DNA from 2 places in the Chromobacterium sphagni genome. Region 2 is predicted to be linked to the other one. Evidence: predicted binding sites of a transcription regulator. Region 2 holds the regulator's gene; the other holds the start of a gene.
What was found. Region 2 encodes FNR, which switches genes on or off when oxygen is low (the NO sensors DNR and NnrR bind a similar motif). Its sites were predicted from a motif close to TTGATNNNNATCAA; they were not measured.
Positions count from the first base shown of each region.

Region 1: the regulator FNR is predicted to act here: its motif matches at 3,582-3,595, upstream of BI347_RS22510 (DUF3149 domain-containing protein).

Region 1 covers NZ_MKCS01000001.1:997,128-1,002,008, forward strand. Annotated here, with positions in the region: gene BI347_RS04735 (DUF1841 family protein) at 1-132, opposite strand, end outside; gene BI347_RS04740 (glutathione peroxidase) at 259-738, shown strand; gene trmB (tRNA (guanosine(46)-N7)-methyltransferase TrmB) at 787-1,467, opposite strand; gene BI347_RS04750 (SDR family oxidoreductase) at 1,505-2,422, opposite strand; gene BI347_RS04755 (CDP-6-deoxy-delta-3,4-glucoseen reductase) at 2,462-3,490, shown strand; gene BI347_RS22510 (DUF3149 domain-containing protein) at 3,668-3,799, shown strand; gene arcD (arginine-ornithine antiporter) at 4,351-4,881, shown strand, end outside.
Region 2 covers NZ_MKCS01000001.1:1,138,153-1,143,033, reverse strand. Annotated here, with positions in the region: gene BI347_RS05460 (multicopper oxidase family protein) at 1-139, opposite strand, end outside; gene BI347_RS05455 (inositol monophosphatase family protein) at 275-1,066, opposite strand; gene BI347_RS05450 (RNA methyltransferase) at 1,214-1,978, shown strand; gene BI347_RS05445 (DUF1853 family protein) at 1,968-2,879, shown strand; gene fnr (fumarate/nitrate reduction transcriptional regulator Fnr) at 2,930-3,676, opposite strand; gene hemN (oxygen-independent coproporphyrinogen III oxidase) at 3,783-4,881, shown strand, end outside.

The DNA of each region.
Region 1 (4,881 bases), 140 kb from region 2:
ATACTCCGGGTGGTCTATAAGAATGGTTAGGACCACCTGTTCCAGGTCGGACAAGGGCTGACTGGATTTGGACTTGCTCCAGGTGTCGAAAAAGAATCGGCGCGCGTCCTGGCGGCTGGGGTTGAACAGCATGGATATGAACCTCCGGCGGTGACAGTCTGGGCTCGGCGGCGACGCCGCATGCGCAGGCGTTGGATTTCAGAGAGTCGCAGGCGGTTGCCACTCCGGGCTGCGGCATTATACGGGACGGAGGTTGCGATGACCACGCTCTACGATTTTACCGTGCGCACCGCCGGCGGCGCGGCGCGGTCCTTGTCCGATTTTGCCGGCCAGGTGCTGTTGGTGGTCAACACCGCCAGCGAGTGCGGCTATACCAAGCAGTATGCAGGCTTGCAGGAGCTGCAGGACTTTTTCGCCGGCCAGGGTTTTTCCGTGCTGGGTTTTCCCTGCAATCAGTTTGGCGGCCAGGAGCCGGGCAGCGCCGACGAGATTCTGGCGTTCTGCCAGGGTCGCTTCGGCGTCAGCTTTCCCGTGATGGCCAAGCTGGAAGTCAACGGCGACGGCGCCGATCCGCTGTGGCGCTGGCTGACCCAGGCGGGGTCGGAGCATCCACATCCGGTGAAGTGGAATTTCACCAAGTTCCTGATCGACGCGCGCGGCCGGGTGGTGAAGCGCTACGAGCCGGCGGTGGAGCCTTACGAGCTGGTGGACGATGTCCGTGCGCTGCTGGCGCGCTGAGGCGTAAATGAGACAGCCCGCTTAGGGCGGGCTGTAGGCGGCGCAAGCTTATTTGCGGCGGAAGATCAGGTCCCACACGCCGTGGCCCAGCTTGATGCCGCGGGCCTCGAACTTGGTCAGCGGGCGGTAGTCCGGGCGCGGCGCGTAGCCGTCGGCGCTGTTGGCCAGGCCGGCGTTGCCGCTGAACACTTCCATGATTTGCAGCGCGTAGTCCTCCCAGTCGGTGGCGGCGTGGATATAGCCGCCCGGCTTCAGCTTCTGCACCAGCTTGGCCACCAGCGGCGCCTGGATCAGGCGGCGCTTGTTGTGGCGTTTCTTGTGCCAGGGATCGGGGAAGAAGATATGCACGCCGTCCAGGCTGCCGTCCGCCAGCATATTGTCCAATACTTCCACCGCGTCGTGGCGGATCAGGCGCAGGTTGGAGAGCTCTTTTTCCGCGATCAGCTTGCACAGGTTGCCGACGCCGGGGGCGTGCACCTCGATGCCCAGGTAGTCCTGTTCCGGATTGGCGGCGGCGATTTCGGCGGTGGCGCCGCCCATGCCGAAGCCAATCTCCAGGATCTTGGGCGCGCTGCGGCCAAAGGCTTGCTCCAGGTCTAGCTGTTCGGGGCGGTATTCGATGCCCCAGCGCGGCATGCCTTCGTCCATGGCACGCTGTTGACCGGGCGACAGGTGGCCCTGACGCAGTACGAAGCTTCTGATCGCGCGTTGAAAAGCCGGATTTTCCATTTTGCTGGCCTGCTGAAAACTCAAAAAAAACGCGATGTTACCGAATCTTGGCGCGGCTTGCGAGTATTGCCGCCTTGCGCGGCTCATCCCGAGACAGCTCCGCCAGATAGTCCAGCACGGTGGGCCAGCGCAGCGGCGTGCCCAGTTCGCGCTTGATCCGGCTGTTGTCCAGCCGGCGCGACTCGGCCAGGAACGACCATTGCTGCGGCGAAACCCTGGCCTGGACTTCGCTGCGCGGCAGTTGCGGCGGGCAGGCAAGGCCCAGCGCCGCGCCCAGTTGCCGGTACCATTTGCTGACCGGCAGCGGCAGATCGTCGCAGGCGTTGTAGACGCGGATGCCCTGGCGGCGGCGCAGCGCGGCCACGCACAGGCGGGCCAGATCGTCGGCGTGGATATGGTTGCTGTAGCTGTCCTCGTCATCAACTATCAGCGGCGAGCCGTTGGCGAAGCGCGCCAGCGGCAGCCTTTCGTCGGCGTAGATGCCGGGCGCGCGCAGTATCGTCAGCGCGCCGCGATGGCGGCGGACAAAGCGGCGCAACTGGCTTTCCGCGTCGGCGCGGCGGCAGGCCCGTTCGCTTTGTGGCCGCAGCGCCGCAGTTTCATCCAGCGCAATGCCGTTTGCATTGCCGTAGACGCCACTGGTGCTGATATAGACAAACTGCTGTGGTATGCTGTCGCCTTTTGCCAGCGCGTACAACAACTTGCGCATCCTTGGGTCTTTCGCGCCGGACAGCGGCGGCGGCGCGCACAGCAGCAGCGCATCGGCGATGCCGGCCAGCCGCGTCAGGCTGTCGCGATGGTCGAGATCGCCGGGAATGGGCTGGACGCCGAGGCCTCTCCATGCTTCGGCCGCCGCCGCGCTGCGGCATAGGGCCAGGACTCGCCAGCGGCCCAGCAAGGCGGGCAGGGCGCGGCGGGCGACATCGCCGGCGCCGATTATCAGTAAAGTACGCATGGTGTGCATTTTAGCCAGAATTCGGGATTGAGATACGACATGACTTGCCAGGTGAAGGTGCTCCCCAGCGGGCATACATTCGGTGTGGAAGCGCACGAAACCATTCTTGAGGCCGCTCTGCGCCAGGGCGTGGGCCTGCCTTATGGCTGCCGCGACGGCGCTTGCGGCGCCTGCAAAGGCAAGGTAGTGGAGGGAGAGGTCAGCCAGGACGGCTTCCAGGAGAAGGCGTTGTCGGCCAGCGAACAGGCGCAGGGCCTGGCCTTGTTCTGTTGCGCCAGGCCGCAGGGCGACATCAGCATCGAGGTGCGCGAACTCACCGGCATGGGCGACATCCAGATCAAGACGCTGCCGTGCCGCGTGGAAAAGATGGAAAAGATTCATGACGTAGCGGTGCTGAAGCTCAAGCTGCCGGTGTCCGAGCGCCTGCAGTTCCGCGCCGGCCAGTATATCGACATCCTGATGAAGGATGGCAAGAAGCGTAGCTTCTCCATCGCCAATGCGCCGCACGACGACGCCTTCCTCGAATTGCACATCCGCCACCAGCCGGGCGGCTCGTTCTCCGACTATGTGTTCAGCCAGATGAAGGAGCGCGAGATCATGCGCTTCAAGGGCCCGCTGGGTTCCTTCTTCCTGCGCGAGGATTCGGACAAGCCCATCGTCCTCATCGCCAGCGGCACCGGCTTCGCGCCGGTCAAGGGCATCATCGAGCATGCGATCCACCACGGCATCCAGCGCCAGATGGTGTTCTACTGGGGCGCGCGCAGCAAGGCCGACCTTTACATGGCCGACCTGGCCGAGAGCTGGCAGGCCGCTCACCCGCATATCACCTTCATTCCGGTACTGTCCGAGGCGCTGCCGGAAGACAACTGGAACGGCCGCGCGGGCTTCGTGCATCAGGCGGTGCTGGAGGATTTCGCCGACCTGTCCGGCTATCAGGTATACGCCTGCGGCGCGCCGGTGATGGTGGAGGCGGCGCATGGCAGCTTCACCCGCGAGCGCGCTTTGCCGGAAGACGAGTTCTTTTCCGATGCCTTTTTCCTGTCCAAGGACATGAAGAGTGGAAAGTAGACAGATAAATTGCTGATTTGCATACAGAAAGCCCCCGGCTCGTGCCGGGGGCTTTTTATTTGTTCTGCATCAATTCGCGTCGGGCGGCGGTTTGATGTGGGTCAATTTCCATGTCGGCATAATGGCTATTATGTCGTCAGCTAAGGATGTCGAGGCCGCGGGCCGGAAGGAGGAATCATGGAATTGTTGACCCTGTTGATGTCTGACGACGTGGGCCGCTTGAGCCTGCTGACTATCGTCGTGACCATGCTGGTGGTGCTGGGCGCGTTGTGGGTGATTTTCAAGAACATCAACAAACCCGGCAAGTAAGGTTTTGTACTCCTGCAGTTTTGGCATTTCCTCTTGATGTGTGTGTTGGCGGGTACGGCGGTGGGCCGTATCCGCTTTTTTTTGCCATGTCTGGCATCGTGAATGGCTGAACTTTCCCTGCGGGCCCGGGGTCTGTTTAATGATGGCAAAAGAATTTCAGCTCGGCGTTTTGACTTGCCATTGTCCTATAGGAGCTTGCGTCCCCGCTTATCCACACCGGAATACAGCTGGAAATTCTGTATTTTTTGTCCGAGGTCATGGCATCCGCGATGCCGGCTTCTGTTTCGATGCTTCCCGCCTATGCTGAATTTTGCCGCGGTATCCGGCGATGACGTTTTGTCAGGGCATCGACGGGCATGACGCCTTGTCGCAAGCCCAGGTCGCATCTGCAGAGGTCGGCGGGTAGCCTGCCAAGTCCGCTTGATGTAAGTCAACTGAACAGATGACACGTCTGGAAACCCTGCTTTTGCCGGGTATACCATTATTTCAGATGATAAGAATTTAATAATAAACACGAATGCTCGGTTTACATCTCAGATCGGAGAACGAAAATGTCCACAGAAACTGCAAGTCAAGCCGGCATCGCCGAAAGCGCCTCGCCCAGGCTTAAACTGGGCGCGCTGACAGCGCTGGTCGTCGGCTCGATGATAGGCGGCGGCATCTTCTCGCTGCCGCAAAACATGGCTGCCGGCGCCGGCGCCGGCGCCATCCTGATAGGCTGGGCCATCACCTTTGTCGGCATGCTGGCGCTGGCCTTCGTGTTCCAGATGCTGGCCTCGCGCAAGCCTGAAGTGTCGGGCGGCGTCTACGGCTACGCCAAGGCCGGTTTCGGCGACTACATGGGTTTCAACTCGGCCTGGGGCTACTGGATTTCCGCCTGGATCGGCAATGTGTCCTACTTTGTGGTGATGTTCTCGGCGCTGGCCTTCTGGATTCCGGCCTTCGGCGACGGCAACACCCCCACCGCCATCGTCTGCGCCTCGGTGCTGCTGTGGTGCCTGCACTTTCTGGTGCTGCGCGGCGTGCACGGCGCGGCCTTCATCAACACCATCACCACCATCGCCAAGCTGGTGCCGCTGGCG
Region 2 (4,881 bases):
GGCCGGCCGGATCGGGCATGCCGCCGGCCAGTTGCGACCCACCGTGTCCGGCATCGGAGGACGCGGCCAGCGCCGGCCGGCCCAGCCAGGAAGTCAGGGCCAGCGCAGCCCCCCATTGCATCACTTGACGACGTTGCATCTCAGACTCCATAGATACCCCACACAGGTATATTGAAGCCTAGAGCGCGGCCGCTGGCAACGGTTCCGCGCGCCAATGAAAAAACGGCAAGCCTGAGCTTGCCGTTTTTCTGATGAAAGGCTTGATTGCTTGCGATTACTTGGCGACGTGCGGGGTCAGGATGTGCAACAGCTGGGCCAGCACTTTCGGGCTGGCGGCGACGATGTCGCCGGATTCCAGCCAGCCTTGCTCGCCGGTGAAGTCGGTGACGATGCCGCCCGCCTCCTGCACGATCAGGCTGCCGGCAGCGATGTCCCACGGCTTCAGGTTCAGTTCGAAGAAGCCCTCAACGCGGCCGCAGGCCACATTGCACAGGTCCAGCGCCGCGGCGCCTTCGCGGCGCACGCCGGCGGTCTTGGCGATCACGTCCTTCAGCATGCCCATGTATTGATCGAGATAGCTCTGGTCGGACACCGGGAAGCCGGTGGAGATCACGCACTCGTTCATCATGAAGCGCTTGGAAACGCGGATGCGGCGGTCGTTGAGGAAGGAACCCACGCCGCGCGAGGCGGTGAACAGATCGTTGCGGCTTGGATCGTAGACTACCGCCTGCTGCACCTGGCCCCTGTGCGCCAGCGCGATGGAGATCGCGTACTGCTGGTGGCCGTGCAGGAAGTTGGTGGTGCCGTCGATGGGGTCGATGATCCACTCGTATTCGGAGGAACCGACGCCTTTGGCGCCCGACTCTTCTGCTAGAATCGCGTGTTTCGGGTAGGCCTCGAGGATGGTGTGGATGATAGCCTCTTCGGCTGCGCGGTCCACCTCGGTAACGAAGTCGTTGTGTTTCTTCTTCTCTACGCGAATGGTATCGAGGTTGAGCGACGCGCGCTGGATAACACTGCCAGCACGGCGAGCGGCTTTTACCGCGACATTGAGCATCGGATGCATTGACGGCCTCTACACTTGAACAATAGGCAGGCGCGGCGTTCGATCACGCGACGCCTGCTGGTAACAATCTGGGTTAAGGAACAAAAAAACCCGACGCCTGGGCGCGGGCTTTTGATATATGCCCGCTATTTTAATGTGAAACCGCCAATGAATAAACCCCAAGTACCTGATTTTCTGAAAAACATCCGCATCGTGCTGGCCAGGCCCAGCCATCCGGGCAACATCGGCTCGGCCGCGCGCGCGATGAAAACCATGGGGCTGACCCGCCTCTATCTGGTGGAACCCAAGGTGTTTCCCAGCGACGAAGCCAACGCGCTGGCCTCCGGCGCGGTGGATGTGCTGGAGCGCGCCACCGTGGTGTCCTCGCTGTCTGAGGCGCTGTCCGACGTCACCGTGGCCTGCGCGCTGACCAGCCGCCGCCGCGAGCTGACCACCCCGCTGTCCACCCCGCGCGAAACCACGCCGGAACTGGTGGCGCGCGCGCGCGACGGCGAGCTGGTGGCGCTGGTGTTCGGCAACGAAACCTTCGGCCTATCGATAGAGGAAGTGGAGCAGTGCAACCGCCTGGTCACCATCCCTGGCAATCCGGACTACTTCTCGCTGAACCTGGCGATGGCGGTTCAGGTGATGACCTACGAGCTGTTCAGCCATACCGGCGTCGGCGTGGAATACCTGCGCGCCGACGGTGAAGCCGCCACCCAGGGCGAAGTGGAGGGCCTGTGCGGCCACCTGGAGCAGGCGATGGAGGAGATCGGCTATTTCCGCCGCCGCAACAGCGAGCGGCTGATGCGCCGCATGCGCACCCTGTTCAACCGCTCGGGGCTGCTGCGCGACGAAATCGACATCCTGCGCGGCTTCTTCAAGCAGGTGCAGCGCGCTGCCGACGGCAGCCTGAAACGGGATGAAGACTGAGCCGGATTTCTTCCTGCCCTACGCGCACCCGGCGGTGCGCGATCTCGCCTTTTTGCTGACCTCCCCCTCCCCCTGGCTGTGCGGCGCCGATCTGCCGCCGGAACGGCTGCTGGGTCCGGACGGCGGCGCGCTGCTGCGCCAACTGGACCAGCAGCCGGCGCCCTTGCTGGCCTGGCTGGCCTTCGCCCGCGGCAACAAGCTGGGAAAATATGCAGAAAGACTATTTTCTTTCTGGTTCAGATGGTCGCCACACATACGGATTGCCGCTGAAAACCTCAACGTCATCAACAGCACGCGCCGCACGCTGGGCGAGTTCGACTTCCTGCTGTGGCTGGACGGCGAGCCCTGGCATCTGGAAACCACCAGCAAATTCTATCTGCAGCTGGACGACGATCCCGCTTCGCTGATCGGCCCCAGCCTGCGCGATGCCTGGCGGCTGAAGGCGACCAAACTCGCCACACAGCTGCAACTGAGCCGCCATCCAGCCGCCGCAGCGCTATTGCCCGATGGTTTCGCCGACTGCCGGATAGGCGCGCGCCTGACCGGCTGGTTCTTTTACGCCGCCGGCCGGCCGCTACCACCCCTGCTGGCCCGCGGGCAATTGCGCGGCTGGTACGCGCCGCTGGAACAGGATTGGCCGCAAGCGCAGCCAGGCTCGCGCTGGGCCTGGCTGCCGCGCCTGTCCTGGCTGGCGCCGGCGCTGCTGGACGAAGGCGACATCCAGCAGCAGGCGGCCCTTCGTGCGCGGCTGCAGGCCAGCCAGGCGCCGCAGCTGGTGGCGGAGCTGCAGCCCGCCGCCGGCGGCTTGTGGCAGGAAGTGGCGCGCGGCTTCGTCACCCCCGACGGCTGGCCCGACCCCGCGCGGCTGGCGGAGCTGCAAAGCAATCTGCCGCAGCCATGAAAAAAGGCAGGCCTGATGGCCTGCCTTTTCATTGCGGTGATACGCCCGGCTCAGTGGCCGCTGGCGTGAATGCAGCCGGCGATCAGGTTTTTCAGATCCTCCACCTTCACCAGCTGGATATGCTTGTGGTCGACGGTGATCCAGCCCTGCTGCTGGAACTTGGACAGCGTGCGGCTGACCGTTTCCAGCTTCAGCCCCAGGAAGCTGCCGATTTCCTCGCGGCTCATGCGCAGGATGAAATCGTTGGCGGCGAAGCCGCGGGTCGACAGCCGCTGCGACAGATTCAGCAGGAAGGCGGCGATGCGCTCTTCCGCCTTCATATTGCCCAGCAGCAGCATCACGTTCTGGTCGCGCACGATCTCGCGGCTCATCAGCCGGTAGAAATGGTGCTGCAGGCTGGGGATGTCGCGGCTCAGCGACTCCATGCGGCCGAACGGCAGCTCGCACACCTCGCTGTCCTCCAGCGCGATGGCGTCGCAGCTGTGGTTGTTGGTGGAGATGCCGTCCAGCCCCATCAACTCGCCCGACATCAAAAAGCCGGTCACCTGCTCACGGCCGTCCTGGCTGGCGACGCAGGTCTTGAAGAAACCGGTGCGCACCGCGTACAGCGACTTGAAGCCCTCGCCGCTGCGGAACAAGTATTCGCCGCGCTTCAGGCGGCGGCTCTGGCGGATCACCGTATCCAGCTGGCTCATCTCCTCGCGGTTGAGTCCGACCGGCAGGCACAGCTCGCGCAGGCTGCAGCTGGAGCAGGATATTTTCAGTGTGTGTAGAGCTGTATGGTTTTGTTCAGACATGCTGTGTTTGCTGCAAGCTGGTGAAGCTTGACCCTCGTCAATGCGGAATTCGCAGGTTTTGCGCAAATTTACCAGTCCACCAGAAGTTTTACCATCCGAATACGACATGAAAACCACCCATCCGTTTTCCCCCGCCCATTTCGAGTTCGACAGAGCACTGATCGAACGCCTGGATGGATCGGGTCCAAGATACACGTCATACCCGACTGCGGATCGCTTTACGCCGGGCTTCTCAGCACATGACTACCAGCACAGGCTGCAGCAGCGCCGGATTGGCGCCAACCGCAAACCTTTATCATTGTACGCTCATATACCATTTTGCAACACAGTTTGTTATTACTGCGCCTGTAACAAGATCATCACCAAAAACAAGGGCAAGGCCGACCAGTACCTAGACTACCTGGAGAAGGAGATCCGCTTGGTGGCGGAACAACTGGGCTGTCGGGAAAAAGTGATACAGCTGCACTTTGGCGGCGGCACGCCCACCTTCCTGTCCGACCCGCAGCTGAAACGGCTGATGGCCATGCTAGGCGAGCACTTCGAGTTTCTGAGCGACGGAGAATATTCCATCGAGATCGATCCGCGCAAGGTAAAACGAGAAACCATGTTCAGTTTGGCAGAATATGGCTTCAACCGGATCAGCGTCGGCGTGCAGGATTTCGACCCGGCCGTGCAGCTGGCGGTCAACCGCGTGCAAAGCGAGCAGGAAACCCGGGAGGTGATCGAGGCCGGGCGCGAGGCCGGTATGAAATCGGTCAGCCTGGACCTGATCTACGGCCTGCCGCTGCAAAGCCGCGGCTCCATGCTGCGCACGCTGGAAAAGGCCATCGCCCTCGATCCGGACCGGCTTGCGCTGTACAACTACGCCCACCTGCCGACGGTGTTCATGCCGCAGCGGCGCATCCATGAGGCCGATCTGCCCAGCGCTGGCGCCAAGCTGGACATCCTGCAGAACGCGGTGCAGATGCTGAGCGACGCCGGCTACGTCTTCATCGGCATGGACCACTTCGCCAAACCGGACGACGAACTGGCGGTGGCGCTGCGCCAGGGCCGGCTGCAACGCAACTTCCAGGGTTACTCCACCCATGCCGACTGCGACATGCTGGGCTTCGGCGTATCGTCCATCGGCAAGGTCGGCTCCTGTTACAGCCAGAACGACAAGACACTGGAGGGTTATTACGCCGCGCTGGACCAGAGGCGGCTGC